Regions from separate parts of the Allobacillus sp. SKP2-8 genome, predicted to be linked through region 3. Evidence: riboswitches for the same ligand, from Rfam matches in the RefSeq annotation. Region 3 holds a riboswitch; each other region holds the start of a gene.
The links. Region 3 has a riboswitch for S-adenosylmethionine ahead of metX (homoserine O-acetyltransferase MetX). Riboswitches for the same ligand answer to the same signal wherever they lie in the genome.

Region 1 (12,728 bases), on a different contig from region 3:
AAAGTCCAATTCGCCTAGGTCTCCACCCCACTGTGGCATTGGCTTACTATGAAATATTTCATATGCTTTCAAACGATACTCAAGCATCCACTCTGGTTCTTCTTTACGGCGAGAAATTTCACGAACTACCTCTTCAGTCAGACCACGTTCAGTACGGAAAATCGATACGTCGCGGTCACTAAAACCATACTTGTAATCGCCTACTTCAGGTGCTTTCTTAGCCATACTTCACCCTCCTTGTAATGATTAAACAGTGAACCAGGCGTAACTGCCTGATTACTGTTCGTCACCGACGCCTTTCTCCATGGCTTTCCATGCGAGCGTCGCACATTTAATTCTGGCTGGGAATTTTGCTACTCCTTGCAAGGATTGCACATCACCCATGTCATCCAGATTAAATTCCTTTTCATCTATATCTTTGCCCAACATCATTTCAGAGAAAATCTCTGACATTTTGAGGGCGTCCTCTACTGGTTTACCTGTTACAGTCTGCGTCATCATAGAAGCAGATGCCATACTGATGGAACATCCTTCACCTTCAAACTTAGCGTCTTGGACGATTCCATCTTCTACTTTCATCTGTAAATCGATCCGATCTCCGCATGTTGGATTGTTCATCTCAACGGTAATCGAACCTTCATCTTCTATTGTACCGCGATTTCGCGGATTTTTGTAGTGGTCCATGATGACTTGTCGATAGAGTGTATCTAGATTGTTAAAAGACATCTCCGAAATACTCCTTCGCTTTTTTTAGTCCTTCGACAAGATGATCTACATCTTTCTTATCATTATACAGGTAAAAGCTCGCTCTTGCAGTTGCAACGACTTCAAGTTCACGCATTAATGGCTGTGCACAATGGTGACCTGCTCGAACTGCAATGCCGAGTGAGTCAAGCGCTGTCGCCAAGTCATGAGGATGGACGCCTTCTAAGTTGAACGTAACAAGACCTGCGCGTTCCTGTGCATCCGGTCCGTAGATTGTCATTCCATCAATCTCATTCATTTTCTCCATTGCATATTGAACAACATCATGTTCATGTTTTTCAATTTCATCTAAACCAACTTCATTCAGGAAGTCGATGGCCGTGGCCAGTCCGACTGCTCCTGCAATAATTGGTGTGCCACCTTCGAATTTCCAAGGCAGCTCTTTCCATGTTGATTCATACAAATGAACGAAATCAATCATTTCACCGCCGAATTCAACCGGCTCCATGTTCTCTAACAACGATTGCTTACCGTAGAGTACACCAATTCCTGTAGGACCGATCATTTTATGACCTGAGAAGGCATAAAAATCAACATCCAATTCTTGCACATCAACTTTCATATGCGGAACACTTTGTGCACCGTCAACAGCGATGACTGCCCCATGCTCATGTGCAATTTCGGCAATTTCCTTAATAGGATTGATTGTACCTAAAACGTTAGAAACATGTGTCACAGCAACAATCTTCGTTCGATCGGTTACCGTTTCACGTACATCATCCAGTGAAATCGTTCCATCTTCATAAAGTGGAAGATACTTCAACTTAGCGCCTGTTTCCTTCGCTACTTGCTGCCACGGAATGATGTTACTATGATGCTCCATTTTCGTCAGAACAATTTCGTCCCCTTCGGACAAGTTCTGTCGGCCGTAACTAGACGCAACCATGTTGATTGCGGTCGTTGTGCCTCGAACGAAAACAACTTCTTTGATGGATGATGCATTGATGAACTCTCTCACCTTGTCGCGTGCACCTTCATAACTTTCAGTAGCACGTGAACCCAGTGTATGAACACCACGGTGAACGTTCGAGTTATTGCGACGGTAATAATCATCTATCGCATCGATAACTACTTGAGGCTTCTGGGAAGTCGCAGCGCTATCGAGATAGACTAATGGATGACCATTAACTTCCTGATCCAGTATTGGAAACTGCTTGCGAACTTCTGCCATATTCATTAGTATACTTTCCCTTCAATAACTTCTTTCAATTGTTTTTGAACAGTTTTGATTGGAATTTCACGAACAACTGGATCTAAGAATCCGTGAATAATCAGACGCTCTGCATTTTCTTTAGAGATCCCGCGACTCATCATGTAGTATAACTGCATTGGATCAACACGGCCGACAGAAGCTGCGTGTCCTGCGGTTACGTCATCTTCATCAATCAATAAGATTGGGTTGGCATCACCGCGTGCACCTTCATCCAACATCAAAATGCGAGATTCTTGTTCCGCATTCGCTCGTGTTGCTCCATGCTCAATTTGACCAATTCCATCGAAGTAAGCTGTAGATCGATCCTTCATGACACCGTGCTGAAGGATATAACCATCAGAATCTTTACCCCAGTTTACAATCTTCGCTGTGAAGTTCTGTCTTTGTTTTCCACGACCAACAGAAACGGACTTTGCGTTACAGAAAGAATTGTCACCTTTTAGATGGGTAGTATTGTCAGAAATCGTATTTCCGTCATTCATTTGACCAAGTGCCCATTCGATATTCGCATCACGGTCTGCAACGCCACGACGGTTAACGTAAGCCGTTGTCCCTTCTGCCAAGTGATCGACAGCACCATAAGAAACTTTTGCGTTTTGGTGAGCGAATACTTCACTGACCAAGTTTGCAACAGATTCTTTATTCGCATTTGCTGAGTAATAATTTTCAAGATACGTGACTTCACTATTTTCTTCAGCGACTAATAAAACATGATTGATCATGCCCGCTTCGTCATCTTCTTGCCAAAAAACAACCTGGATTGGTTCGTCGACAACAACGTTTTTTGGAACGTACACGAATATACCGCTGTTCATTAGCGCCGCATGACGTGCAGTCATTTTGTTTTCATCGATCGCAACGCCATCTTTCATGAAGTACTTTTGAACAAGGTCACTATGTTCGTTCATTGCAGTGAATATGTCTTCAAAAATAACGCCTTTATCTTTCAATTCTTGTGAAAGGTTTGCATACGCTACATCGTTATTCCGGACAATAATCAAGTTTTGTGCGCTTCCTTCTTCACCTAAAAGAACACGAACTTGTTCAGGAAGTGTATCGAAGTCCTGAATTGGTTCACCAGCTACATCATGTTTGAAATTCGTGAAGTTCCAATCAATGATCCGTGTCTTATTTGCTTTCGCCATTGGGAGATCTTCCGATTGACGTAAAGCTTCTAAACGAATATCACGAAACCACTCAGGTTCGTTCCGTTTCTGAGAATACTCAGTAATATATTGTTCATCGTATGGTAGTTTTGTATCTACTGCCATTATTCACCCTCCAATCTTTATGATCACTTACTGGCCTACAGTTTCGTCTTCGATTCCAAGCTCTTCTTTAATCCACTCATAACCTTCTGATTCTAGGCGTTGAGCTAGTTCTGGTCCGCCAGACTTCACAACACGACCTTGCATCATAACGTGTACATGGTCTGGTGTGATGTAGTTCAGTAGACGCTGATAGTGAGTGATAATTAAGCAACCGAAGTTTTCACTACGCATTTTATTGATTCCTTCAGAAACAACTTTCAATGCGTCAATGTCTAGACCGGAGTCAATTTCGTCTAAAATCGCGATTGCTGGTTGCAACATCATTAACTGAAGGATTTCATTCCGCTTTTTCTCACCGCCGGAAAATCCATCGTTTAAATAACGCTGAGCCATATCTTTATCTATATCTAAGAAGTCCAAGTTCTCATCCATTGTTTTGATAAACTGCATTAATGGAATTTCGTTGCCTTCTTCACGCTTCGCATTAATTGAAGAACGTAGAAAATCAGAGTTTGTGACACCGCTGATTTCACTTGGATATTGCATAGCCAAAAATAGACCGGCTTTAGCACGCTCGTCTACTTCCATTTCAAGAACATCTTCTCCATCTAAATGAACGGATCCCTTCGTCACTTCAAACTTCGGGTGACCCATGATAGCACTCGCCAATGTAGACTTACCTGTACCATTCGGTCCCATCACTGCGTGGAATTCTCCACCCTTTATCGTTAGGTTAACCCCTTTCAGGATTTCGTTCCCTTCAATTTCGACATGCAGATCTTTAATCTCTAAAGTTGATCCAGCCATATCAATACCTCCATTTTCTATGATATATATTGGTCATTCCCAATCTATTCTCATTCTTAGTTTATAACATTTATAATTTATAATCAACCATCCGCCGAAGAATGACCTTTATTCGGCACAACCTCTATTATAGTAAAGATACAAGGAATATTAAACTGAAACGACGTAAGTTATTGATTTTTCGTAAAATGTTGATTTCTTGGCATTGGAATTGTGGAGTTTTAGATTGATATAGAAGGAGTTTTTCATGGTGAGAATGAAAGGCCGAATGATGAGAATCAGAATCTCGCTTATATAGGACTCTCCGACTCAGTTTTTTAAACGCGGGGTTAGTAGCCTTCTATAAACAAGATTCTAATACTGATCGGCTTCCGGGCTTGATTGGCGTTCTCGTCTCGATACTTAAATGAGTGCTTGTGCAGCGCGAAATGCCGTCGAGAACGTGCTTTGATGGAAGCTTCAATAATTGTTCGAATTCTTGGCTTGATAGGCACGCTCAACAACGGAAGTTTCTATAATTGATCGGCTTCCGGGCTTGATAAGCGCTCTCTACTACGGAAGGCTCTAAAATTGGTCGGCTTCCGGGCTTGATAGATGCTCTCAGCTACGGAAGGCTCTAAAATTGGTCGGCTTCCGGGCTTGATAGATGCTCTCAGCTACGGAAGTTTCTAATATTGATCCGCTTCCGGGCTTGATAGATGCTCTCAGCTACGGAAGGCTCTAAAATTGATCCGCTTCCGGGCTTGATAGATGCTCTCAGCTACGGAAGGCTCTAAAATTGATCCGCTTCCGGGCTTGATAAGCACTCTCTACTACGGAAGATTCAATTATTGTTCGCCTTCCGTGCTTGATAGACGCTCTCTACTACGGAAGATTCAATTATTGTTCGCCTTCCGTGCTTGATAAGCGCTCTCTACTACGGAAGGCTCTAAAATTGGTCGGCTTCCGGGCTTGATAGGCACGCTCAACAACGGATGATTCTAATATTGATCGGCTTCCGTGTTTGATAACCACTCTCTACTACGGGATATTTTTCACAAAAACTCCCAGAAGGTCTTATGTAACCTAAAGATCCACCACCTAATTTAAACAACTCCAACCAATAATTTGGCTGGAGTTGATGGGCTTTTTTTATTCATTAACGATGTAATTGTCGTCCAACTTCTGAAACTAAGTTATTACACTTCTTATAATCATTCTCTCGCTTTTGTTCAACTTGTAGTCTTCGATTGAGGTTCATACTGTATTCTTTGTACCCCATTCCGTGAGATTGCTGCATGGATTTCTCCATATCCTCTGTGTAATTCAAGTCAATCTCATTGTCATTAATAATGAAAAATCATTCCTTTCGTCTTTGATGTTATATAGAATACCACGAATGTTAAGGATTCAAAAACCCTTATAGATTAGGTTTATCCGAATGAAGAGGGGTATAAACATCTTATTTGATGTTATACCCCTCATTCTTATAATTGGTATGGATAACTGAACATTTCTCTCGAATGCTAAAGATTCAGATTTTATTTAACCGGTACGACAGCGCCCTCATACTTTTCTTCAATGAAATTCGTGATTTCTTCAGAACGAAGAACTTCGACCAAAGTTTGGAGCGCTTCGTTATTTTCATCTTCTGCGCGCGCTGCGATGATGTTCACATAAGGTGAGTCGGACTCTTCAATAATTAACGAATCTTCTCTCGGTTCAAGGCCCGCTTGGATTGCGTAGTTTGTGTTGATTGCGACTAATGCATCTTCTTCTCTTTCATAAAATTCCGGAAGCATTGCTGGTTCAATACTTGCATCAAACTCAAGATTCAATGGGTTTTCAACCACATCTTCAACAGTTGCAGCGTCTTTGTTTACATTTTCATCTATTTTGATCAAATCATTCTGTTCAAGCAAAGTAAGAACTCTTCCGTGGTCGGCAACAGAACGACTTAGAAGTACGACTGTTCCTTCCTCTACATTATCGATACTTTCGATGTTCTTAGAATAAATGCCTAAAGGTTCGATATGAATGCCGCCAATATTCACAAAATCATACCCAATATCTTCTTGCTGTGATTCAAAGTAAGGAATGTGTTGAAAGTAGTTTGCATCGAGTGTGCCGTTATCTAAGTCTTCGTTTGGCAATACATACTCTTGGTACGTTTCAATCGTTAGGTCAATTCCTTTTTCTTCAAGAAGCGGTTTTGCTTCCTCTAACACTTCAGCGTGAGGAACGCTTGTTGCACCAACGACAATTTCAGTAGTATCTTCTCCGTTAGAATCACCATTACTTTCTTCATCAGATGATCCACACGCTGCCAATGTCACAATCAATGTAATTCCTAATAAAACCAATAATAATTTTTTCATGTTTTTTAAACTCCCCTTTTATCGTTTATCCATTTTTTTTGCCGTAAAGTCGCCTGCCCATTGAAAAATGAAGACGATGGCGACGATAAAGACGGTACATGCAAAGACAACATCATTATTTCTTCGTTGGAAACCATTCATATAAGCTAAATCACCAAGGCCGCCTGCGCCAATCACTCCTGCGATAGCTGTATAACCGATTAACGCAATTGCTGTAACCGTCAGACCTCCGACTAGTGCTGGTTTTGATTCCTGCAATAAAACCTTAAAAATAATCGTGTGGGTTTTTGCCCCCATTGACTTTGCTGCCTCAATTACCCCTTTATCTACCTCCTTTAAGGCAATTTCAACTAACCGTGCGTAAAACGGTGCCGAACCGATAATCAATGCCGGTAAAGCTGCTTTCGGTCCACGGATGGTATCCATCAAAAAGTCTGTAAATGGAATGAGCAATAAAATTAATATAATGAACGGGATGGCACGGAAAACGTTAACGAACGTCGCTGTGATTCCGTTCACCAACCGGTTGCTCCAAAGATTTCCTCGATCGGTTAAATAAAGAACTAAACCGAGAATAATTCCGAGAATAAAAGTGCCGATTACTGAAATAACCGTCATATATAATGTTTCATACGTTGCTGTCCATAAGTCATCCATGATGACATTTGGGAATAATTCGTTAAGCATTTGTAACCACCTCTACTTCTACACCTGAGTTGCGAATATACTCCATCGATGCTTCAATCACTTTTCGCTCCCCATCCAGTTCAACGAACAATGTACCGTAAGAGCCTTCCTGAGTTTGTGAAATTGATCCTTGCAATATATTCACGTAAACATCGAACTGTTTTGCGACTTCACTGATCAAACTCCGTCTCGCTGTACCGCCGACGAAATGTAGCTTCACCACTTCTTTGCTTTCATCTTCCGTAATGAAATCTTTCAACCGTTCAGGGTCATGTTCAAGCGGTGATAATTGCTGAACAAATCGTTTCGTCGTTTTCTCTTTCGGATTGATGAACACTTCCAACACATCACCGACTTCAACGACTTTCCCTTGCTCCATAACTGCTACGCGATGACAAATTTTTTGAATGACATGCATCTCATGCGTAATTAAGATGATCGTCAATTTCAGTTTTTCATTAATGGATACAAGTAAATCCAAGATATCATCCGTCGTTTCCGGATCGAGGGCGGAAGTTGCTTCATCACAAAGCAGCACTTCGGGATCGTTTGCGAGCGCTCGGGCGATGCCAACACGTTGTTTTTGACCACCGCTTAGCTGTGATGGATAACTGTTTTCTCTTCCTTTTAATCCCACAAGCTCAATCAATTCATTCACTTTTTCTTTGCTATTCTGTTTATCGACACCAGCAATTTCTAAAGGAAATGCAATGTTTTCATAAACGGTACGAGACCAAAGTAGGTTAAAATGCTGAAAGATCATTCCTATTTTTTGTCGTTTTTTCCGCAGATCATTTTTTCCTAATTGGGTCAATGACTGCTGGTCAAGTGTGATTTCTCCACTCGTCGGTTCTTCCAGTCGATTCAACAGACGAACGAACGTACTTTTACCTGCACCAGAATAACCAATCACACCAAAGATTTCACCTTTTTCAATATCTAATGAAACATCATCGACTGCTTGAACCGTTTGATCCTTCGTTTGAAAATGTTTCGAAAGCTTTTTAATCGATATCATGTAACTCCCTCTTTCTTTAGTAAATAAAAAAACCTTCCTGCATAAGAGAACAGAAAGGAATCGGGCCTTCGTTCCCTTATCTTTCAAAGCATCCCCTGCTTTGCTGGAATTAGCACCTGTTGGATGATTTTAAACATCATCCAGTGGTTGCCGGGCTTCATCGGGCCAGTCCCTCCACCTCTCTTGATAAGAGTTTATCTATAAAATTGTTAATTTAACACGTTAAAGCGATACGTTGTTAACACATAAAAAAATCTCCCTTGCAAGAACAAGAAAGAAACGTTTGATCTCTCTCTTATCTTGCCATGCACTCAGCATGAACAGGAATTAGCACCTTTCGAATAAATTCGATGGTTGCCGGGCTTCACAGGGCCGTTCCCTCCGCCACTCTTGATAAGAAATTTTGCTATGCGATTTGTATTAATGTTAATATTAGCATGAAGCGAGTTGGTCGTCAATCTTATTTTTGAAAAAGGGGAAATATAAAATGAAAGCACCTCAGTTTGAATTACCTTACTTAAATGAAGACCGAACATTCTCTCTAGATGAAGTACTCGGCAAAAAAGTCATTGTTCTTACTTTTTGGGTATCTTGGTGTCCAGACTGTGCAAGAGACTTGCCGAAAAAAGAGCAATTTTATAAAACAACGCGTAACGATGAATTAGAAATGATTACGATTAACGTGACTGGTCGTGAGCGGTCAGAGGAAGAAGCGTTGAAATATCAAGAGCAATTTTTAACCCAGCCCGTTTTGAAAGATAACGGTCGTGAAGTATATGACCTTTATGATTGCACTTCCGTCCCAACGACAATCGTCATTGATAAGAATGGTGAAGTGGTCGGTCGATTCGGTGATCAAGCTGACTTTGTGGAGATTTTGCAGGTAATCAGTAAAGCATTGGCATAAGCGTTTCTAAATGAGGCTGGGACAATATCTTTAAAGTTGACTCAGATACGAACATTCTAATTTAGTAATGCGGAAATACCCGCTTCGGAAATATACTCCGCTTTTCGCGGGCAGCTGTTGAGCCTCCTCGTGCTTCGCACTGCGGGGTCTCACCTAGGCTTTTGCTCCCGACGCCCAGGACGGGCTAGTGTCAACGTTGGCCACAGGACGTGGCCGCATTTAGTTGACCGCAGAAGTCTCCGTATATTTCCTACGCTAAGTTAGATTAATATTCGTGCTTCTAAGTTTATAACTTTGTCACAGCCTATTTTTATGGAAAGATCGAACTTAACGGAGGATTTATCGGCGGCTTCTACTCATTATTCAACGGCTTCATGACGTTTTTCAACGGGTTCGCATATTTTATCGACGGCTTTTACCGATTTTTCAACGGCTTCTCATGTTTTTTCGGCGGCTTCACTGCATTTTTCAACGGCTTCATGACGTTTATCAACGGCTTTCCATTTTCTTGCCTTCCATAAAAAATACCGAACGCAAGGAGTATCCTTCGTTCGGCATGTCAGATGTATAAGTATAATTATATTTTATTTTTCTCCGTGACCAAGTAGGGTCCAAGTTCTTTTAATAAATATGGCACAGAGTGAAATGTATAGATTCGATCGACTGGCTTGCCGTCTTTAAACACCATTAAACATGGAACACTCATAATATTGTACTGTTGTAGAAAATCTGGTGCAGTCAGTCCATTTAGTTCATAAAATTTACTGTCTTCCAGTGTGTCTTCTATATAAAGAAGCATTCGTTTTGCCACTTTACATGTACCGCAGAAGGGACTATTGATAAATAATATATGATACTGCTTTTTCTTTACTAGAAATTGCGCATTCTTTTCGTTAATTGCATTCATGCTCATTCAAACCCTTTCAAAAAATCCACATCAACATTTATATCAGCTGCTTGTAAAATTGATGCTAACACGTACTCAGGTGTTTCTTCAACTTCCCGATACTTTCGGTCGATATAGAGGTTTTGAGCATGAGAGATTTCTTGATTCAGTAACTTTCTTAATTTGATGCCTGGTTCATCTTCGTCCGTCAAAATAAACACATCACGATCATCTAGCTGGTGCTCTTCAATCATTAAATCTAACGCATGTAAACCAAGTGTTCCGAATGTACATAAAATAAAAGCTTCATCCTCAAGTACCCGTTTAATTTTTTTCTTATCTTGCTTTCCTTCTACGATAATTACCTTTGACAACTCATCCATGTATGATCACCAAATTTTGTTTTCATTACCTATGGAAAAAGCTGATCACGATCGATCAGCTTTCAAGGTTCTATTCTTCTTCTTCTGTCATTTTTTGATATGCGTCAGCATCCATTAGTTCTTCTAGCTGAGATGAGTCGTCTAATTCAACAACAACCATCCAAGCTCCTTCGTATGGGGATTCGTTCACTAATTCAGGGCTGTCTTCTAATTCTTCATTAACTTCGACAACTTTTCCTGAAACAGGTGCGTATAATTCAGACACTGTCTTAACGGATTCAACACTGCCAAATGGCTCATCCAATTCCAATTCGTCACCGACTTCTGGTAATTCAACAAACACAATATCCCCTAGTTCGTCTTGTGCGAATTCCGTAATGCCGATTCGAACCTTACCGTCTTCATCTTTCACCCATTCGTGTTCTTTTGAATAACGTAAATCTTTTGGTAAATTCATCGTTCGACCCCTCCTATAACCATTTAACTACTTATATTCTACTATATTTATTGAATGGATGACACATTCTTGCTGTTTTATTTCCATTCCGATTCAAAAGTCTCTTCTTTGAATCCTACTGTTGATTTTTTGCCATCCGTCACCAATGGACGTTTCATTAACATTCCATCTGATGCAAGTAGCTTGATTTTCTCATCGTCAGCCATGTCATCCAGCTTGTCTTTCAACCCTAATTCACGGTATTTTTTTCCTGATGTATTGAAGAATTTCTTGATCGGCAGATCGCTTTGTTCGATAATCTTCTTCAATTCGGATTCACTTGGTGGGTTGTCGACAATATGTACTGATTCATAAGCTATATTGTTCTCATCCAACCATTTTAATGCTTTCCGACATGTGCCGCATTTTGGATATTGATAGATCGTTACTGTCATCTGAAAACACCTCCACCGTTAGTTTAGCATATTTCCGTTTGGATGAGGGAAGACACAACTTGTATAGTAAGCTTTGGTTACTTACGAAATGAAAAACGATATAAAACCTCAGCAGAAGTTACTCCACTGAGGTAATGGTCAATCTATTAACCTATCTTTAAACCGTATATTTTTCTTCTTCAATTAATGTCTTCGCAATCTCACGTTTCTTCTCAATTACGTTTGTTGGGTCGTGACGAGTTAGTTTACGAAGGGCACCAAGCATCATGCGTAGACTGTCCCCAGAGTCACTCGCAACTAATGTTTCTTTTGCATCCGCTTCGATGCTGTTAAATGCTTCTTGAACATAAACTTGTGTGTAAAGAACTTTCTGTTTATGCTTTTCTTCGCCGTCTTTATTGATTGCTTTTTCTGTACGAAGGATTGCGGCTTCCATATTGTAAATTTCACCAGCCATATCAGCAATGTTCGCTAATAACTCTTGTTCCTGTTCTAACTTATCTTGGAACTTCTGAGCAGCGATTCCTGCAGCCAATAAGCCGATCTTCTTCGCGTTTTTCAGTAGGTAACGCTCTTGTTCAAGTGTTTCGTCACCAACCGGTTCAGGCATCATTGTCATCAGCTCTTCTTGCAATGCTGTTGCTTTTTCAAGAAGTGGTAGCTGGCCTTTCATGGCTTTTTTCATGAATGTGCCTGGGACGAGCATACGGTTAATCTCGTTTGTTCCTTCAAAAATACGGTTGATTCTTGAATCACGGTACATACGCTCAACTTCATATTCTTGCATGAAGCCATAGCCACCGTGGATTTGAACAGCTTCATCAGCTGCATAATCAAGTAGTTCTGTTGCCATATATTTGTTCATGGAACATTCGATTGCGTATTCCGCGATACTTTTCGCAACTTCTGATCCGTCGTTCAACTCTTCTTGGGATAATCCACCCATACGCTGTTCAAAAAGACCAACTGTACGGTAAACGGAACTTTCGTTGGCATACGTACGAGCTGCCATATTTGCTAGTTTCTCTTGAATCATTCTGAAGCTTGAGATTGGTGTGTTGAACTGTTTACGTTCGTTTGCATATTTCGTAGCGACTTCAATGGCACGTTTCGCACCACCGACGCCACCGATTGCTAGTTTATAACGACCAACGTTCAAAATGTTGAACGCGATAATGTGACCGCGGCCGATTTCACCGAGTACGTTTTCAACTGGTACTTCTGCATCTTCCAACACTAATGTACGTGTAGAAGAAGATTTGATTCCCATTTTCTTCTCTTCAGGTCCAGTAGATACGCCAGGGAATTCACGTTCAACGATAAATGCTGTGAACTTATCGCCATCGACTTTCGCATAGACGACGAATACGTCTGCGAATGCTGAGTTAGTGATCCACTGTTTTTCACCGTTAAGTACGTAATGAGTTCCCGCTTCATTTAACTTAGCTGTTGTACTTGCACCTAATGCGTCAGATCCTGAACCTGGCTCAGTCAATGCGTAAGCCGCTAACTTCTCACCAGTTGCCAGGACAGGTAGATATTT
Region 2 (7,866 bases), on a different contig from region 3:
ACTGCAACAAAGAAATTTTTGCCGGAATATTCATTTGAGATCTCGGCGATTCGATCGGCCATCATTTGATCTCTTTTGACCATCATATTATCGATATACATCTGTTCGTATTTCTGATTTTCAGAGTTGGAATCTACAGTACGTTTAATATCGGTTAACATTGATTCATCACCAAGTCGGTAACCAGCAAAGCTCTTTATCCCTTCATTGATTTGCTTATCCATATTATCAATAGTCTGTTCGAGCATGTAAGCATAGTAATCATCTGGCTGATTATGAATCAATTCGTAACGTTCCCGACCTTCAAGGCCGATAATTTCCGTGTTTTTTGGTTTTGTTTTTGTCAAATATTCTTCCACGCTATAGTCGCTAGTAAGACCTTTTTTTCCTATTTCATAGTTTATAATTCTTTTAGAGAGCGCGTATGGCTTCATGCTATTCAATTGTCCAAATCTCGCTTTAATCTTTGTTGAATAATCCCTAATTGAATCAACTAATTCTTCTGGCATATGATCTTCTAATGTTTCTCCATTTGGGTAATAGAAATATTCTTGGGTTAGATCTTGTTCATCCTCAGAGAAATGCTTTTCAACTAGAAGAAAGTCTGAGTTTTCAAGTGCTGATTCGATATCTTCTTCAAATGGATACATATCCTCTGTGCCTATATGCATAGTTCCTAAAAAGTGAAATTGATTTTTGCCATCTGTTCCTGTCCAAAAAAAGCCTTTTGTCCGATCAGGTAAATCAAAATCTTCTACACTTATTATATCCTCTTCATTTATCTCCGTTTCATCAATACTTTTTGTCTTTTTTTCTTCTTGTTCATTTACGTCCTCATCGTGATCTTGTGCTTCTTCCTGGCAACCAACAAGTAAAATCAATACCCCTACTAATAAATAAACCATCTTTCTCATGTACTTTCCTCCCCCTATTAAAAAGTGTACCAAAAATTAATCTATATACAATTATTTTCCTTGCGTATATTTCACAACACAGGATTAGTAAAGCTACATCCGACATGTTAGGCCCATATATTTTGAGACCGGGCACATAAATTTCAACTTTGGGTCCATAAATTTGTATGCGGGTCGCATATCCTATGTTCGTGGGCGCATATCCGTATGGAATGGACGCATATTTTTTCAAGATGGGCACATATATTTGGTTGAGTTAATCTTGGTGGGTGAATAGCACGCGCTAATTACGGTTGGGCTCATATATTTCGAGATTGGGCACATAAGTCGCAACTTTGGGTCCATAAATTCGTATGCGGGTCGCATATCCTTTGCTCCCGGGCGCATAACCGTGTGAGATGGAACCATATTATTTCAGAATGGGCGCATATATTATCCGCAGCTTACAATGACCAACAAAAAAAGGACCGGGATCACCCGGTCCTTACCACTTTTTATTCAATTATCCTCTAAACGTTGGTCCTGCTTCAGCGATATCTTTTGTTACATGATCGAACTGTTTGAAGTTTTCATGGAATTTCTTCGCTAAGTCTTGTGCTTGCTGGTCGTAACGATCTTTGTCAGCCCATGTTTTCTTTGGGTGAAGAACTTCTGTTGGTACACCAGGGCACTCGGTCGGAATGTGAAGACCAAAGAAATCGTCTTGTACGGTTTCAACATTTTTCAGATCGCCTTCCAAAGCTGCTTGAACCATGGCACGTGTATAACCAAGTTTCATACGTGAGCCTTCGCCATATGGGCCACCTGTCCAGCCTGTGTTCACTAGGAATACTTCTGAGTTGTGCTCATCAATTTTTTCACCGAGCATTTTTGCGTATTCTGCAGCTGGTAATGGCAAGAATGGTGAACCGAAGCAAGCAGAGAATGTCGCTTGTGGCTCTGTGACACCACGCTCAGTTCCAGCTAGTTTACTCGTATAACCACTTAAGAAATGGTACATTGCTTGTTCTTTTGATAGCTTACTGATTGGAGGCAATACGCCTGAAGCATCAGCAGTCAAAAAGATAATTGTATTCGGATGTCCGGCACGACTTGGACGGACGATATTATCAATATTATCAATTGAGTAAGCGGCACGCGTGTTTTCTGTTAAGCTCGTGTCATCATAGTCTGCTTCACGGTTTTCGTCCAAAATAACGTTTTCCAAAACAGAACCAAAACGAATGGCATTAAAGATTTGTGGTTCTTTTTCAGCAGATAGATTCACGGTTTTTGCATAGCATCCGCCTTCGATATTGAATACACCGTTTTGGCTCCATGCGTGTTCGTCATCACCGATTAAGCTTCTGCTCGGGTCGGCGGATAAAGTTGTTTTCCCTGTTCCGGAAAGTCCGAAAAATAAAGCAACATCACCTTCTGCGCCGACGTTCGCTGAACAGTGCATTGGAAGCACTTCATTTTTAGTCGGTAGCATATAGTTCATGACAGAGAAAATGGATTTTTTAATTTCTCCAGCATATTCTGTTCCGCCAATTAAAACGATTCGGTGCTTAAATGAAACAATAATAAATGTTTCAGAATTTGTACCGTCTACTTCAGGGTCAGCTTTGAAATGTGGAGCAGAAACGACTGTAAATCCAGCCTGATGATTTTCTAGCTCTTCTTTTGAAGGACGGATAAATAGACGATTGGCAAATAGGTTATGCCAAGCAAATTGTGTAATGACTTGGATCGGCAGGCGGTATTTTTCATCCGCACCGGCGAAGCCTTTGAAAGTAAATAATTCATTCTGAGTTTCCAAGTAATCGATAACTTTATGAAATAGATTTTCGAACTTTTCTTCGCTGATTGGTTGGTTGACACTTCCCCATTCAACATGATCTTGGGATTCTTCATCTTTTACGATAAATTTATCTTTCGGTGATCTTCCTGTATATGTTCCAGTTGTTGCGCGAATGGCTCCGGTAGAAGACAGGACGCCTTCCTCACGGCTCAATACTTTTTCAACAAGTTCAGCAACTGAAAGATTTTGATGATTCACGTCTAAATCGGTTAAGCGAGAGACGAGCGAATCAAGTGTATTTGTGCTCATTCATTCATCATCCTTTACGTTTAAGTTAAAGTGTGCTGTTTCAATCTGGTTATTAGTATAACACATTAGATATATTAATCCATACTAATGGTGAAAATAATTGTGACTAAATTATAACAACATTCAGAGGTACTTTACCAACCTTTTATTAAAATTTGATGGATTGTTTTATCTTTCATACTCTAAATCTGTCGCTTAATCATGAAATATCGTATTTAATGTAAACATGTTATGCTTTTATTAAGAAGTTTACAAGCTGATTTTTTTGAAAGGTAGGTTATTTAAATGGAAACGAAAACAAATAAAGAAGAAACTTTGAGACAGTTCCAAACGTATATGCTTCAATTTCCTGAAGAGGCAGAGAACCTCATCCCGTTTATTTCCTTCATTAAAGACCGCGAAGAATTATTTGACCGAAGCGTGTCACCGGGACATATTACCGGTAGCGGATTTGTTCTTCATCCGAATAAGCCGGATCATATATTGATGTTATTTCATAAATCATTGGAAAGATGGTTACAACCAGGTGGCCATGTGGATCCAGGAGAAACACCAGAGGAAGCAGCCATTCGTGAAGTGAAGGAAGAAACAGGCATCGATGTGCGTCTTCATTCAGTACATAAAGAACAGCTGTATCCTTTTGATGTCAATATTCATTACATCCCTACGAATAAACAAAAAGGCGAACCAGGCCATTTTCATTATGATTTCCGTTATCTTTTCGTGACAGATGAGACAGAAATCGGTCAAAATGATGAAGATCACGATGTCAGGTGGGTACATGTTTCAGAAATTCCGGACCAATTAATGGCTCGTGCGATTAAGCAGATTCAAGCGCTGCACCAGTAGATGGACGTTCACGTTTTCAGTAAAGTCGAATTAGTTAATCATTGACAATATAAATTGACAAGTTCCCTTATTTAGCGATATGATAATGCAGAAACGGAATAACTCTTATCCAGAGAAAGCGGAGGGAACAGGCCCGATGAAGCTCGGCAACCATCACAAGCTGTGACAGGTGCTAACCTGATGCAAGGTGTCCCTTGGACGATAAGAGCGGAAGGCGGATAATCACCTTTCCCTTTTGTCATGGATAAATGGGGAAGGTTTTTTTGTTGGATTGAAGACGTTCGTTTTCAATTGATATTAAAACTACGTCTCTGACATCACTCGATTACAAGCCGTATGAAGAGTGATGCTGTCGTCTGACCAGGAGAGAGTGCCGTAATAATTCTTGGGAGGAAATAGATATGGAAAGGAAACGAAGATTATTCACATCTGAATCGGTTACAGAAGGCCATCCAGATAAAATCAGTGACCAGATCTCAGATGCCATCTTGGATGAAATTTTAAAAGAAGATCCAGATGCACGAGTAGCATGTGAAACAATGGTTTCAACAGGTCTTGTTTTAGTATCCGGAGAGATTTCAACGACTTCATATGTTGATATCTCAACAATCGTTCGTGATACAGTAAAAGAAATTGGATATACACGGGCGAAATATGGTTTCGATTATGCGACATGTGCTGTATTGACCTCCATTGATGAGCAATCCGAAGATATTGCTGCTGGAGTCGATGTTGCTTATGAAAAAAGAGAAGGACAAATGACGGATGAAGACATTGAGGCAATTGGTGCAGGTGACCAAGGCTTGATGTTCGGTTTTGCAACGAATGAAACGGAGGAATTAATGCCTCTGCCGATCTCACTTTCTCATAAGCTGTCGAAGCGTTTATCCGATGTTCGTCGAACGGAAGTGATTCCGTATTTACGACCAGACGGGAAAACGCAAGTAACGGTTGAGTATAAGGAAGATGGTACACCAGGACGAATTGATACGATTGTCTTGTCTACACAACATCATCCGGAAATTACATTGGAACAGATCAAGAATGATATTATGGAATTCGTCATTCGACCGATCGTACCAGAAGAGTTAATGGATGATGAGACAAAAATCTTCATTAATCCAACAGGACGCTTTGTCATCGGCGGACCTCAGGGGGATGCCGGGTTGACAGGAAGAAAAATCATCGTAGATACATACGGTGGTTATGCTCGTCATGGCGGAGGAGCATTCAGTGGTAAGGATCCGACGAAAGTTGACCGTTCAGCCGCTTATGCTGCGCGCTATGTCGCGAAAAACATCGTCGCTGCGGGACTTGCTGAAACGTGTGAAGTGCAATTGGCTTATGCAATTGGCGTAGCACAGCCCGTTTCCATTAATGTTGATACATTTGGAACAGGCGCTGTCTCTGAAGAACGGATGGCTGAAGTTATTCCAGAAGTATTTGATTTGCGCCCTGCAGGTATAACGAAAATGCTTGATCTGAAGCGGCCGATTTATAAGAAAACAGCAGCTTTCGGACACTTTGGACGAACAGATGAAGATTTCACATGGGAACGTACAGATAAAGTAGATGAGTTAAAGCGTTTCTTTGAAAATAACTAAATCATAGATTCTTGAAAACAGTTGTTATACATAGTGTATAGCAGCTGTTTTTTTATTAAATCACTCGATTACATTTTGAATTTAAGTAATGTAAAATATAATTCAAAATATTTAGATTTGTGGTACGATGATTATAAATAAAGTTATGGCGCCCAAAGGCTCTGTTAAAGATTAGTGTTGATTTTTAATTGCCTGTGGGTGAAAGCTTTTCGCTGATAAACCGAGCGAAGCCGTCGATAAACTGTGCGGAGCCGTCGATAAACTGTGCGGAGCCGTCGATAAACTGTGCGGAGCCGTCGATAAACTGTGCGGAGCCGCCGATAAATCGAGCGAAGCCGTCGATAAATCGAGCGAAGCCGTCGATAAATCGAGCGGAGTCGCCGATAAACTGTGCGAAGCCGCTGATAAATCGTGGAGAAACCGATATTGAATCATTAACAACGGACTTTAACAAAGCCAAGTGAAAAGGGGGGTCTTTAAATGGTTCCACCAAAAGCTCTTTTTGAGTCTGGATTGAAAATCGTCGGGGTTCTTACGATTATTTGGGGCTTAGTCCATATTACTCCGGTGGTTTTTCAATTTATGTCTATTTATAATCAACCGGATATGATGACGAATCAGAATTTAAGTTCTTATCGTTTTTCGCTAATTTTTCAAGTCGTGTACCCTGTAATTCTTTTGATCATTGGGTTTTACCTACTTAAAGATGGAAAAGCCGTTGTGGAATTAGCCTTTAACAATTTGTCTGCGAAAGACGAAGATAAGATTGGCTCATTATTTTATCTTTTTATGAAGATGGTCGGATTAGTTTTAATCATCTATTCCCTTCCAAAAGCGTTTCAGATTATATCCAATATCATTTTCACATCTTCTGTTAACAGTGTAGGTACGAACGAGCAAACACAATTCATTGTTCAGAATCTCGTAATGGTAGTGATTCAATTTGTATTCGGGTTTTATTTACTGAGAAGCGGAAAGATTTTTTATAAAATTGGCTTCACTAAAAACAATAAAGATGAATGATGGAAGCTAAGTTGAATGGTGTTTTGGGAAAAAATGGAGCTAACGATATGGAGGGGAAGTTATGTCCCAAAGGATCGCTGAACGATTTAAGAACTTTGCTACATTAGAATGTCACGGATCGAGTGATCTCTATGAAAATTTATCGAACCAAATTGCAACAGATAATGAATTGTTGGATTTAAGCATGTATGCAAGAGAAGGGCAACCGATCCCTAACTTACTTTTTGGCGCTGTTCATTATTTGTTGCTACAAGGTGAGGAACATGAATTGAAGGAATTCTATCCTAGCATCGTCGATCAGGTGAGTAGAGAGGATAATCCCTTTCCTTTTTTAAAAGATTTTTGCATGAAAAATAAAGATAAAATAAAGGCCATCTTAGGAAAGAAGCTAGTCCAAACAAATGAGGTACGGCGATGTGCCTATCTGTATCCTGTGTTTTGTTATATATACAACCAGATCAAGAGACCACTTTCACTCATAGAAATCGGGACAAGTGCAGGATTGCAGTTGCTATGGGATCATTATTCCTATTCTTATGGGGACGAGCAAGTCTTTGGCAATCAAAATTCCACTGTTCATTTAACATCCATGGTACGTAATGGTGAAATACCTTATGAATTATTAACATCAATTCCACCGGTCAGTGATCGACTGGGCATAGACTTAAACGTTACCAATCTTACCGATGAAGACGAATGTTTATGGTTAAAAGCACTTATTTGGCCTGAACATAAAGAACGACTAAAAAACTTTGAAAATGCAGTAGAACAATTAAGGGTAAATCCACCTAATCTAATAGAAGGAAATGGTGTAGCAATACTCCCTGAGATAATAAAAGATGTTCCTACTCATACAGCGGTTTGCATCTTTCATACTCACGTAGCCAATCAAATGCCTGAAGCGGCTAAAAGTGAACTGTTGGATCAGGTTAATGAAATAGGAAGAAACAGAGACGTTTTTCATATTTATAATAATATTTACGACAGAAAACTTCGTGTCGATTCCATTATAGATGGAAAACCCGAGACAAAGATTATTGGTGATACAGACGGGCATGGTAGATGGTTTGATTGGCATTTAACATAGGCAAGGGAGATTGGGGACAGGTTTTAAAAAATAAGATTTCACTGGATTCAAGCCAGACTATTGCATGAAATAAGGAGGTTCATTTATGGGTCTTGGAATGAGTACTTGAAAGTTCTAGAAAGATTGAAGAGTGTTAAAGATGAGAATTGGGAAACTTTAAGTATTCCAAAAGGAAAATCAGAAGAATATTTGCAGAAGAAGTTAAAGAAACATCAATCTCAAAATTGTTGATACGATTAGAACGGGAATCGGTCACAATAACTCTACGAGCGTCAACAATTGTATAACTACAATAAC
Region 3 (12,728 bases):
CAAGAGCCGATCAGTTTCAAAGATGCGGCTAGTTTATTAAAATATAAGCCTTTTATCTTCTTTCTATTTTTTATGATGTTTTTAACCGTATCACACCGTGCGAATGATAGTTACATCGGTTTATATATTGCTCAACTAGGCGGTTCCAACTTTAACGTCGGTGTCGCTTGGTTTGTCGGAGTCATTAGTGAAGCCATTGTATTTTTCTTTGCCGGAAAATGGTTCAGAAAGTATCACACATTGATCTTCGTGATTTTAGCCGGAGCAATCTACACGCTTCGTTGGTTCTTATTTACTCTTGTCGATGATTATTGGATGATTATTGGGTTGCAATTCTTACACGGTCTAACCTTCGGAATTTTATACTTGTCTGCAATGGACTATGTCACACGACTAATTCCACGTATTTTGCAGTCGACCGGGCACCTACTTTTCTATGCCGTTTTCTTCGGTGTATCAGGAATAATTGGCTCCCTTCTCGGTGGTGCAATTATTGACCAATACGGTGGATCGACATTGTACTTTGTATTAGGATTCATCGCATTAGGTGGTACAATCCTCATGACACTTTACCATCTATTGCCTTATGGGAAAAAAGCATAATAAATTTGAGGTAAATCCACTTTTTTTGGAAAGTGGCTCTGATTCTGCAATAAAATAATCGTTTAAATAACGTACTGATTGCACTGCATCTTGCACCATAATAGCAGTATAAAAAGCATATAAAACGCTTGGGTTTTAGTACTCCAAGCGTTTTTTTATATCATTAATAAAGATAGAAAAGTTATTGAGAATTGTTAGCATAAACAAATGAAAATATTGGCTTAAACTTCAAATGAAGGTTTAAGCCATTTTTACCATTATAATACTTATATGTTTTAATAAGAGTAACTATATGATTATGATTAAAAAAGGAGAGATGATTTGAAGAAAAAAATTCTGATTACAATGCTTATTGTGTTTGTTGCGGTAGCATGGTTTATCAATGATCAAAGTAAATATACTACGTATGAATCTGCAATATCTGAATTGTCAATTGATCGTAAAGGTATAGTGGAAGTTGAAATTGATGACAAGCGAAATCACAAACTGGTGCATTCAAATTCCCAAGAAGTAATTCAAAGCATTATAGAGAAACCTAAAAAAATGGAGCTTAAAGAAACAGATAAAACTCCTTCGATTGATTATTTAATCACTATTAGAACTTCGACTAGTACTTATTCCGCTGCGAATGGTAGTTATTATACCATCGCATTAGGTAAAGAGTTTGTTCATTTACCCGACGCTGCGTATAAAGTAGTAGGAGAGAATAAATTATATGATATTATTGAGAATACTGATTTTAATTGGGAAAGCAAACATCCTGGACATTAGTTGAAATGTTGTTAATTAATAGTTCTGGGAGCGCCCAGCTTCATGGTAAATTTATAGGAGATTCTTTTTTCGTCGAGTGGTTTCCAATGTTTAGACATGAATATAGTTAATTAGAAAACGACGTTGAAAGACTCAATCTGTTAACTTAGAAGTTAATCCCAATAATTGAATACAATTTCTCCAACTGTTTTCGACTTGCAAAACACAAGTTGTTCTAATTCCGCTTGGTGCAATGTATTTTCATTTTCAAGGATGATGTTTTATTCATGCGCAATGAGTGTGTCACGACTGTGCCCGATTGTTGAAATTTAATTTTGTCGCTTTGTACGCAGGAAATAAATGTAAATTGATGGAACAAGGAAACAAACAAAGAATATTCCTCCTACAAGTATTCCAGTTGAAATATCACCTGTAAAGGTAATTAAACCCCCAAATACAATGGCAATAATCGAACTTACAATTACTGAAATGACCAGTCCCTTTTTCGGAGACTTTTTACTTGATTCATGATCTACACTGATCCCCATAGACAAGTATGCGGAAATAACTCCTGTCAAAATAAGAACATACCATAACGGATTAGCTCTCATTCCATCCATTCCTTTGGTGACTAGGTCATACCCTAATATACCAATAATCGCAATGTTCTCAAATAAGAATAAAATCCTGATGTTCTGTAAGTTTTGCAGTTTCAATCGTTCATCTTTAATTTTTTTGATCATTCCATTCGCTCCTCCTTCTCTACCCAGAATAATTCATCCAATGACTTATTTACGACATCACAAATCGAAAGACACAATTTTAAAGTGGGATTATATTTTCCTTTTTCAATTAAACTAACTGTCTGACGGGTGATGCCTACTTTTTCAGCTAGTTGCTGTTGGGTTAAGTCCCTTTGAACACGAGCTATCTTCACATTATTTTTCACTTATATAATCCCTCCTCACACAGTGTTACTGTAACATATAAATTACATAATTCAAATTATACATTACATCGTATTTATGAAAAAGCGCTAATCCTTTCGATGGAAAAGCGTTTTATCAAAAACTTTATTGATATTTCGAATTTTCTCCACAGAAACGGAACTACTTAGTCTTATAGCGCCAATTTTTCATTTCTAACGGGCCTGCCAAATCAAAGTTAAGGTTGCTATTGAACATTGATAATTCGAAAAATATATGTAACGAGAAACGCACTTTGCATGTGCATTCCTCTTGTTTCTTCAAATGATCTTTTCGTGCTTCTACATTTAATACCCGTGTTCTGATTCCATCGCATTTAATTTTGTTGCATGTACAGTTCCATAGGGATGCTCAGGGGGCGCATAAATTGAATACAGTTTTAATGGAAATGGACCGATGTTTGTCATGTTGTGCCATTTTCCTGCTGGTACCATCACCGCATCACCTGGTCCAACTTCCACACAGAAATCTAACCGGTCCTTTTGATCTCCCATCTGAACAAATCCATGCCCTTCTTCTATCCGTAAAAATTGATCCGTATTCGGATGAATTTCCAAGCCTATATCGTCACCAGGCATAATGGTCATCAACGTCACCTGAAAATGTTCTCCCGTCCAAATCGCTGTACGAAATGTTTCATTGGACCGGGTAGCGCCGGCAATATTGACAACAAATGGGTGACAACCACAATCAGGCATGGAATGGTTATATGGATGATTTAGGTATCCGTAATTCATAAACCAACTTCCTTTCAAAAATATATTTCAGTTTAATCTATGCGAATAACCATTTTTGTGATTATTGGTTTGTATCGACAGCGATTCATTCTATAAGACTCTTTGTGCAATTTTCATAGCCACTCGGAGGATAGACATTCTCTATAAATTTTCCGGCAAATGGCAATAATTACCCGACTTCTGTTCTTGATACGTGTTCTCAACTACTGAAGTCACGAAATTTGCTCGGTCTCCGTTCTTGATAGACGCTCTCTACTACGGAAGCAGCAATAATCGCTCAGCTTCCGTGCTCGATAGACGCCCTCTACTACGGAAACTTCAATTTCCGCTCGGCTTCCGTGCTCGATACACGCTCTCTTCTACGGAAACTTCGATTTTCGCCCAGCTTCCGTGCTCGATACACGCTCTCTTCTACGGAAGCAGCAATATTCGCTCAGCTTCCGTGCTTGATAGACGCTCTCTATTTTTTCAGCCATTCGGACGTCTAGAGACCTCCTATAAGAATTTCCATGCAATTTTCACAGCCGACCAGGTATATAGAGATACAAAAAATCATTTTACGCGTTGACACTTCTCCTTCAACGTGCTAACATATCATTTAACTCAAAAAATTAATATTTTTCAAACTCTTATCTAGAGTGGCTGAGGGACTGGCCCGATGACGCCCGGCAACCTTTAAACAACGGTTTTAAAAGGTGCTAATTCCAGCAAAGCAAATCTGCTTTGAGAGATGAGAGGGACCAAAATGTCGACATCGTATATTCTGGCCTCTCTGCTCAAAGCAGGGAGGTCTTTTTAATACCGTGAGATCAAAATGAAAGGAGAACATCAATGACAAAGACTGTGCAGCATGGTTCAGTTTCCATTCCAAATTTCAGTTTGGAAAGCGGCGAACAATTGGATGAGATCCACCTTGCCTACGAACAATGTGGTCCGATCGATGCACCGACCATTCTCGTTTGTCATGCACTAACTGGAAACCAATTCGCTGTAGGGACTGAATCCAATCCTGGTTGGTGGCATGGATTGATTCAAGACGGTGGATACATCGATACGACACGCTATCAAGTAATTACGTTCAATGTGTTAGGTGGATGTGATGGTTCGACTGGACCGGGTTCACTGCAATCGAATGGTAAACCTTATCAGGATCAATTCCCGACACTCACCGTTCGTGATTTGGTTGAAGCTCAATTTGTTGCACTCAACATTTTGGGCATCGATCAATTGAAAGCGGTCATCGGTGGTTCCTTAGGTGGAATGCAAGTATTGGAGTGGGGATTTATGTATCCCGATTACATGGAGGCCATCTTCCCCATTGCCGTCACACCTGTTTTTTCCGATTATGCGATCGCCTTTAATCACATCGCAAAGCAAGCCATCCTACGCGATCCGGCTTTTAAAAATGGTGAACAGCCAAAAGACGGATTACATTTGGCACGAATGGTCGGTATGGTCACTTATCGACCGGAAGAATTGTTCAGCAAGCGATTTTCCAGACAACAACAAAATGGTGTATACGATGTTGAGTCTTACTTAAATTACCAAGGCGAAAAGCTTGCGAACCGCTTCAATCCATATAGTTATATTCGATTATTGGAAGTGATGAACGGACACGATATCACCCGAGGCCGAGGTAGCTATCAACAAGTACTTGAGCAATTGAATGTGCCGATCTTTGCTTTGGGATTTCAAAATGATCTGCTTTATCCACCAGAAAAAATTAACCGCTTCGTGACAGATCTTGAGAAAGCTGGGGCGTATGCAGAATATCACGAGGTCGAAACAATCTTCGGACATGATGGATTTTTGGTTGAGTTTGAAAAATGGGGACCTTTTATTCAAGAAAAATCAATGTCTTTAGAAACTATTAAAAATTAAAAGGAGCGATTTACATGACTAAGAAAAATTATCGTTTGGAAACTGTCAGTATTCATGGAGGACTAGAAGCAGACCCGGCAACCGGTTCACGTGCATTGCCGATTTATCAAACGAATGCTTACCAATTTAATAACACAGAGCATGCAGCTGATTTGTTTGGCTTAAAAGAGCAAGGCTATATCTATACACGAATTGGAAATCCGACAGTCGGCGCATTGGAAGAACGAGTTGCTCAATTGGAAGGTGGTGTCGGTGCATTGGCGCTTTCCAGTGGAATGGCGGCAATCACAGCAGCAATTTTCAACGTAGCGGAAGTTGGCGATGAAATTATTTCAGCCTCAACGTTATATGGTGGGACATACAATTTGTTTGCGACGACATTCCCGAAACATGGCATTACTACTCGATTCGTCGACCCGAAAGATCCAGAGAATTTTAAAGAGGCCATCACTCCAAAAACGAAAGCCATTTTTGCCGAAACAATCGGAAATCCAGGTTTAAACATTTTAGACATTGAAAGAGTCGCTAAAATCGCACATAAAGCCGGCGTGCCGCTCATCATTGACAATACCTTCGCAACTCCTTATCTCTGTCGTCCAATTGACTTCGGCGCTGACATCGTCGTCCACTCGGCAACAAAATGGTTAGGTGGAAACGGTAAAACATTAGGTGGAATCATTGTCGATGGTGGAAAGTTTGACTGGGATAATGAACGATTCCCTGGTTTCACACAGCCTGACCCTAGCTATCATGGGTTAGTTTATGCCGAAGCTTTACCAGAAGCTGCTTTCATCACAAAGGCCCGCGTACAGGTTTTACGTGATACCGGTGCTGCTTTAAGTCCTTTCAACGCTTTCCAGATTGCCCTTGGAATCGAAACGCTTCATGTTCGATTAAAAGAACATGTAGCTAACACGCGAAAGATCGTTGACTACCTGGAATCTCACCCAGCTGTCGAGTGGGTTACGTATCCTGAACAAGAAAACCATGAATCCGTTGAACTCGCCAAAAAGTATCTACCAAAAGGTGCGGGGTCTGTCGTCGTCTTTGGCATTAAAGGTGGATACGAAGCAGGTGCAGAAGTCATTAACCAAGTAGATCTGTGGTCGCACCTCGCAATCGTCGGGGATGCCAAAAGCTTGATCATCCACCCGGCAAGCACAACTCATCAGCAGTTAAACGAAGAAGAACTGCAATCCTCTGGGGTCACTGAAGATTTAATTCGCTTGTCTGTCGGCATTGAGCACGTCGATGATTTAATCGATGACTTAGAGCAAGCTATTGCCAAAGCTACAGGGATAACATCGAACACAGAAACAACAACCGTATAAACAAAAAGAAAAACGACAACCACTATATTCGGTTGTCGTTTTTCTATCCAACTACTACGAATTTTTTCTTATAAATTTATTCAGCCAGTTTAGTAGCACGTGTAATTGCCAAAAACGTCAAAACAGAGGTCAAAACGATGAAAAAAACCCAATAACCATTTCCATTCCCGGCTAAAAGAACGCCAATGAATGCAGCAATCACCGCGGACAATTGAAGCACAACCCAAGTCAAATCTGTTAAAACTTTTTTCATTACCTTCACCTTCCATTATCCAAATAGCACTTCAGCAACATAGATCACGACACCAACAGTCAAACTGCTTAGAATTGTAGAAACCAAAACAATCTGGCCAGCTAACTCTGGATGATGATCGAATTCCAAGGCGAATTGCGCACTATTTCTTGAGGACGGAAAAGAACTAGCGATAAACAATGATTGTGCGACAATACCATCCAATCCGAGAATAAAAATCAGCCCTAACGCCAAAGCTGGCGAAACAAACAGACGACCAAGGATTGACAACAATAAAAGTTTATTAAACTTTTTTAACTGGACATAGGCAAGCTGCGCACCAAGTGTCAACAAAGCAATGGCCAAAAAAGCGTCCGATAAGTTTTCTAGCGGTTGCCATAGAACCGTTGGGATGCTGATATTCAATGCTTTCAAAACCACTCCCAATAACAAAGCATATAACATCGGAAGCTTCAGAAATTGACCGAAAGCAGCCCCTTTTCCTTTTGCATGAACAGAAACTGAATTCATTAAACCATATGTATACGTAATGAAATTTTGAATAAGCATCACGATAATCTGGATGGTCATCCCTAGTGGATGTTGGTGAAAAATCATCTGGCTGACGGGTATTCCGTAATTTCCAGAGTTGATCAATACAACACTATTCTTGTAAACCGCTGACATCCCTTTATCAAGCTTAAGTAATTTGACGACACTATACGAAAATATCATTAGTAAAATGGATAAAATTCCTTGAAAAAACAAGACATCAAAGAGAACGTTTAAGTTGATATCACTCTCGTAGATATTGACAAATGCGACAACAGGTAACAGTAAATACGTCAAGATCTTTGATAATGTCTTTAAATCTAACGTAAATTTTCGCTGCAATAATGCACCGACCGCAACTAAGATTAGCAATGGTAAAATGATACCCATAATAATATTGAATAAAATTTGCATGATCAATCCATACCTTCGTTTGTTCTACCTGTATCTTACCATAATTTAGCTGTTGAGGTTAGGCGGGTTGGAATGATATGAGCCTAAATAAGAAAAATATGGGCCTGTAAACATCTATTTGGCCCTATTTCATTGATCTATGAACCCCTCATCAAAAAATATGATCCCAATTTAAAGATATATGTGACTAACTTAAAAATATATGTGCCTTACCCTCATATCAAAAAAGCCCAACATGACGTTGGGCTCCATTTTACTCATATTCTTTTTCGAACGTCTTCGTACTTCTGACTGTGTCAATCGGGCGAACCATTTTTTCAATTTCCTCACGTTGTGGTTCCAATTTTGGTGGCAATGCTAGTTTTTCACCAAGTGTTTCGTATGGCTCGTCATCCATGAATCCTGGTCCGTCTGTCGCAATTTCAAATAAAATTTGTGGTGCGACTTGAGCATATAATGAACCGAAATAAAATCGTTCAACGAATCCAGAGTTCGGTAATCCAACTTTTTGGAAATGGTTAATCCAGTCTTCCAGTTTTTCTTTGTTTGAAACACGAAATGCGGCGTGATGAACGGTTCCGTAACCTTGTTGATGCCTTGGTAAAACCGTGTTGTATTCTACGATTATTTGGCCACCATTTCCGCCTTCACCCGTTTCAAATAGATGGAATGAATCTTCCTTGTCAATTTCCTTAAATTTCAAGATTTGCTCCATCATTTTTTTGAAAAATTCATAGTCATCAACGCGGACGATAATCGGGCCTAAACCAGTGATTGCATATTCCAGTGGAATTGGGCCGTCTTGCCATGGCGTTCCAGGTGCAACCCCGTTATCGTTTTCATCAGAAATCAACTGATATTGTTGGTCATCAAAGTCAACGAACGGAAGTATTTTCTTGCCGAATTGTTCTTGAATTCCTTGGTGTTTAACTTCTAGGCGATTAAATCGCTTCACCCAATAATCAAGTGCTTCATCACTTGGTACGCGGAAGGATGTTCTGGCGATTTCGTTTGTTCCGTGCTGTCCCTTAGGGATACCAGGAAAATCAAAGAATGTCATGTCTGTTCCTGGATTCCCTTGATCGTCCGCGAAAAATAAATGATACGTCTGAATATCGTCTTGGTTCACTGTCTTCTTCACTAAGCGCATACCTAACGTATATGTGAAAAATTCATAGTTCTTCTCCGCACTGCTTGTAATGGCTGTTACGTGGTGCATGCCCTTTAATTGTTCCATTAAAAATTCCTCCATAAATTTATTTCGATCGCTTTCTAACTTCAATTGGATATAATGATTCAGTTAATTGATCGCGAAGATTTTCATACTGAGGCGGTAGCTTTAATTCACTACCAAGCTCATCTCTATTTTCATCAATCGCGAAACCTGGGGAATCGGTCGCCATTTCAAACAGAATTCCACCGTGCTCTTTAAAATAAATAGAGTTGAAATAGTTTCGGTCTTTGACTTCTGTGACGCCGAATCCACTTTGATGTAAATGTTCTTGCCAGTCTCTTAAGTCATTATCGTCAGTTGCTCTCCATGCAATGTGGTGCACTGTTCCTACACCCATCATGCCTCGGTCATTTGATGCCATTTTTACATCAATGATGTTCCCGATATCTGCCTGCGATTGATAACGAATATATTCATCATCCGCATCGATTTCCGTTAAACCCATCTGGTCTTCAAGTAAATTGGCCGTTTTAGTCGGATTGGATGAATATAAAATGCCCCCGCCAAATCCTTTAATCGCCATACCTGGCGTGATGCCATCAAATTCCCATGAGTTATTCTCTCTAGCCTCACGTTCAACGAGTTCAAGATGAAGTCCGTGTGGGTCATCAAATTGCAAATACGTTTCACCAAAGCGTTCCGTTTCTCTAATTGAAATTTGGAAACTTTCCAGTCGTTTTCTCCAATCCTCCAATGACCCTATTGGCACAACATACGTCGTCACACCTACTTGACCATCTCCTATTCTTCCTTTACGACCATTCGCCCAAGGGAAAAAGGTAATGATCGTGCCTGGACTTCCCTCTTCATCACCAAAATATAAATGATACGTACCCGGGTCATCAAAGTTAACCGTTTTTTTGACTAATCGCAATCCAAGCACACCTGCATAAAAATCGACGTTTTCTTGCGGATGGCCGACGATGGCTGAAATATGGTGAATTCCTTTTGTTTGTTTTCCCATATACACGCCTCCTAATTTAAGTTTTGAGCATGTAGCCCAAGTTTTTTCAACTGCTCAATGAGCTGTTCTTTTTCTTCGACATCGAGTCCAGCGAAGATTTCTTGTAACCCTTTTTTATGTGTTGGAAATACGTCATCCATAAGCGTCTTGCCTTTTTGAGTGATTGTTGCTAATTTAACACGACGATCACTTGGATGAAGTTTCCTTTCAAGTAACTCTTTCTTTTCTAACTGATCGACTACATAAGTTATACTGCTGCTTGCAATCAAAACCTTTTCACCGATTTTTTGAATGGGTTGGTCTCCTTTGTTATAAATTAACTCAAGAACCGCGAATTCAGTCGGATTCAATCCTAAATGTTTAATATCTTCAATGACACGCTTTTGAATAGCATCTAACGCACGTGTCAAAACAATAAAAAGTTTTAAAGATAATCCCTCGTCTCGTTCTTCTGCCAAACGAATCACCTCTTTTGTATCTCTCAAATTCATTTATCTCGAATTAATATTAATTTTACAAGATGATTATTTGTAATTCAACCATAATGCTTTTTAGTATCCTTACTATTTTCAGAAGGTTCGATTACAATAAAGAAAAAGGGGGCTTCTATATGAAAGCAATTGGAATTATTTTAATTGTCATTGGAGTGGTTGGGATTCTTTTAGGATCGATGATGTTCGGGGATATTGGAATTGCAGCCATGATCGGCGCTACAGGTGCATTGGTTTCAGGAATCGGTTTCTTACAGGTGAACAAAGCACTCCAGCAGTTATCGAATCGATGAATCCATTAAAAAACCAGCTCATCCCCTTTAATAGGCGGAAGAGCTGGCTTTTTATTTTTTCAAGACTGAAATGATCTTCGTTTGTTCACCTGTCTGTTTCCGAATCTTTTTTCGAGCTTCAGCTGGGGTTCGCGCATTTAATTGCTTCGTCTGCGACTCCCCGTTCGTTTCCATTTCCACAACAAAACATTTTTCTCCACATCTCATCGTCAACACCTCACAAGCTATTTTGCTAACACTTCAGATTTATCCGGTTTTTTTGCAAGGATCGCACAAACCATTCCTATAACCGGAAAAATTAATGAAGCGAGTAATACTGGCGTGTAACTATGAAATAAATCAAAACCAACACCGAACGGAAGTGGTCCTAATGAGGAGCCCAAAACAGTCATCGTCACACCGACACCGTTAATGCTTCCGATATATTTTCTACCGAAATAGTTCGGCCAAATAACATTTAAACTAATACGTTCCAACCCGTTGGCTGTACCCCATATGATACCAAACAGAATTGCCATAAAGAAATTATTCGTAATGAGCAGCATTAATAAAAGGATAAATTCAATGATGAAAATGGCTAGAAGTAAATAATTGGTCTGGACACGGTCGGTAATAAAACCCGAGACGAAAGACATGGGAATACCTACCATCGCCATTAAACTTAAAACAGTCGCAGCGATTCCTGGGGAAAGATCATTCGATCCAAAAATCGATAGTATATGAAAGGTAATGCCGGTGTTGATCATTGATGGAATGCCGACACAAATTAATATCGCCCAGAAAGCACGTGTCTTCTTCGCTTCCTGCAATGTCCAGTCCTCTTCTGCTTCTTTCACTACCGCACTGCCTAGAATCGGTTTTAATTCTTCTTTTTGCTTTAAGGGGCCATCAGGCTCAAGCCCGATATCCTCGGGTTTGTTACGTACACCAAGTAACGCAACTGGTACGAAAATCACCAATAATAGAATTCCCCAAAATTGCCAAGCAAAGCGCCAATCCCATGTATCAATCAACCATGTATTGATAATCGGAAAGACCATTGCACTGATAAAGCTACCAAGTGCCATCAAACTAACAGCGAAGCCTCTTTTTTTCACAAACCATTGAGCAGCGAGTGTATTCGGAATGAGCGACATACTGCCTTGACCGAGCAAACGGATGGCAAAGAAACCGATTGAAAGCATCCAAATGGTCGAAACGGCACTATTCCAAAAGCAAGCAATCGCAAATAAAGTTCCCACGACAACCATCATGACACGTTGGCCGAAACGATCGATGAACCGACCGACGAAAATCATAATGAGTCCAGCAACCAATGTTGCAATGGAATAAACACTGGAAACCAGTGAGCGAGACCAGCCGAAATCTTCTATATATGCGTCAATGAAAATAGAGTTGGAGTACGTTTGACCGGGTCCCGAAAAGAAAATTCCAAGTGCACCGATAAAAACAATAATCCAACCATAATAAATCCTTCCGAAAAATGCCGCCATCAATGCTCACCTCTTTAGAAATCGACACTGTATATTCGTTTACAAAGGTTGATTATATCACTCATTTTTATTTTGAGCATTCATTGAGGTGGCGTTCAGCGAAATGATTGAGCGGTTAGTTCGTCTTTGAGTAGATTCTATGTTTTCGCTGGATAGCGTTCGATTTCTGAAGCGTTATCGTTAATTTGACAGCCTCTATTCGGGGATAGTGCTCTTTTATGGCACGTTACCGTCGATTTGACAGCCTCTATTCAGGGGTAGTCTTCTTTTTTGGGACGCTATCGCCGATTTGACAGCTTCTATTCGGGGGTAGTCTTCTCTTCTGAAGCGCTACCGTCGATTTGACAGCTTCTATTCGGGGGTAGTCTTCTCTTCTGAAGCGCTACCGTCGATTTGGCAGCCTCTATTCGGGGGTAGTCTTCTCTTCTGAAGCGCTACCGTCGATTTGACAGCTTCTATTCGTGGGTAGTCTTCTCTTCTGAAGCGCTACCGTCGATTTGACAGCTTCTATTCGTGGGTAGCGCTCTTTTGTGGCACGCTACCGCCGATTTGGCAGCCTCTATTCGGGGGTAGTCTTCTTTTCTGAAGCGCTACCGCCGATTTGACAGCCTTTATTCAGGGGTAGTCTTCTTTTCTGAAGCGCTACCGCCGATTTGACAGCTTCTATTCGTGGGTAGTCATCTTTTTCGGCGTGCTATCCTTGATTAGAGCGCTTCTATTCGATGATAGAGCATCACTTTAGCCCGCTATCTTTGATTAGAACATTT

Region 1: it holds a riboswitch for S-adenosylmethionine, as region 3 does, so the genes downstream of both, FPQ10_RS08420 (methionine ABC transporter ATP-binding protein) here and metX (homoserine O-acetyltransferase MetX) in region 3, are expected to answer to the same signal.
Region 2: it holds a riboswitch for S-adenosylmethionine, as region 3 does, so the genes downstream of both, metK (methionine adenosyltransferase) here and metX (homoserine O-acetyltransferase MetX) in region 3, are expected to answer to the same signal.

Annotation. Positions count from the first base shown of each region.
Region 1 covers NZ_VMHF01000009.1:17,075-29,802, forward strand. Annotated here, with positions in the region: gene sufB (Fe-S cluster assembly protein SufB) at 1-225, opposite strand, end outside; gene sufU (Fe-S cluster assembly sulfur transfer protein SufU) at 277-726, opposite strand; gene FPQ10_RS08395 (cysteine desulfurase) at 716-1,942, opposite strand; gene sufD (Fe-S cluster assembly protein SufD) at 1,942-3,249, opposite strand; gene sufC (Fe-S cluster assembly ATPase SufC) at 3,277-4,056, opposite strand; gene FPQ10_RS13090 (YuzK family famiily protein) at 5,195-5,365, opposite strand; gene FPQ10_RS08410 (MetQ/NlpA family ABC transporter substrate-binding protein) at 5,577-6,413, opposite strand; gene FPQ10_RS08415 (methionine ABC transporter permease) at 6,432-7,100, opposite strand; gene FPQ10_RS08420 (methionine ABC transporter ATP-binding protein) at 7,093-8,118, opposite strand; SAM riboswitch class I at 8,192-8,311, opposite strand; SAM riboswitch class I at 8,411-8,518, opposite strand; gene FPQ10_RS08425 (TlpA family protein disulfide reductase) at 8,606-9,025, shown strand; gene FPQ10_RS08430 (thioredoxin family protein) at 9,603-9,932, opposite strand; gene FPQ10_RS08435 (toprim domain-containing protein) at 9,935-10,294, opposite strand; gene gcvH (glycine cleavage system protein GcvH) at 10,365-10,751, opposite strand; gene FPQ10_RS08445 (arsenate reductase family protein) at 10,829-11,185, opposite strand; gene FPQ10_RS08450 (acyl-CoA dehydrogenase family protein) at 11,343-12,728, opposite strand, start outside.
Region 2 covers NZ_VMHF01000014.1:131-7,996, reverse strand. Annotated here, with positions in the region: gene FPQ10_RS10165 (TraB/GumN family protein) at 1-914, opposite strand, end outside; gene pckA (phosphoenolpyruvate carboxykinase (ATP)) at 1,417-3,006, opposite strand; gene FPQ10_RS13455 (NUDIX hydrolase) at 3,292-3,855, shown strand; SAM riboswitch class I at 3,958-4,063, shown strand; gene metK (methionine adenosyltransferase) at 4,257-5,459, shown strand; gene FPQ10_RS10145 (hypothetical protein) at 5,644-5,949, opposite strand; gene FPQ10_RS10140 (hypothetical protein) at 5,940-6,482, shown strand; gene FPQ10_RS10135 (DUF2332 domain-containing protein) at 6,544-7,569, shown strand.
Region 3 covers NZ_VMHF01000005.1:33,960-46,687, reverse strand. Annotated here, with positions in the region: gene FPQ10_RS06405 (MFS transporter) at 1-603, shown strand, start outside; gene FPQ10_RS06400 (hypothetical protein) at 925-1,374, shown strand; gene FPQ10_RS06395 (hypothetical protein) at 1,683-2,096, opposite strand; gene FPQ10_RS06390 (helix-turn-helix transcriptional regulator) at 2,093-2,302, opposite strand; gene FPQ10_RS06385 (cupin domain-containing protein) at 2,627-3,076, opposite strand; SAM riboswitch class I at 3,703-3,813, shown strand; gene metX (homoserine O-acetyltransferase MetX) at 3,908-4,957, shown strand; gene FPQ10_RS06375 (O-acetylhomoserine aminocarboxypropyltransferase/cysteine synthase family protein) at 4,972-6,288, shown strand; gene FPQ10_RS13025 (hypothetical protein) at 6,365-6,541, opposite strand; gene FPQ10_RS06370 (AEC family transporter) at 6,557-7,486, opposite strand; gene FPQ10_RS06365 (ring-cleaving dioxygenase) at 7,740-8,723, opposite strand; gene FPQ10_RS06360 (ring-cleaving dioxygenase) at 8,743-9,684, opposite strand; gene FPQ10_RS06355 (MarR family winged helix-turn-helix transcriptional regulator) at 9,696-10,175, opposite strand; gene FPQ10_RS13020 (hypothetical protein) at 10,295-10,468, shown strand; gene FPQ10_RS13015 (hypothetical protein) at 10,520-10,675, opposite strand; gene FPQ10_RS06350 (MFS transporter) at 10,693-11,961, opposite strand.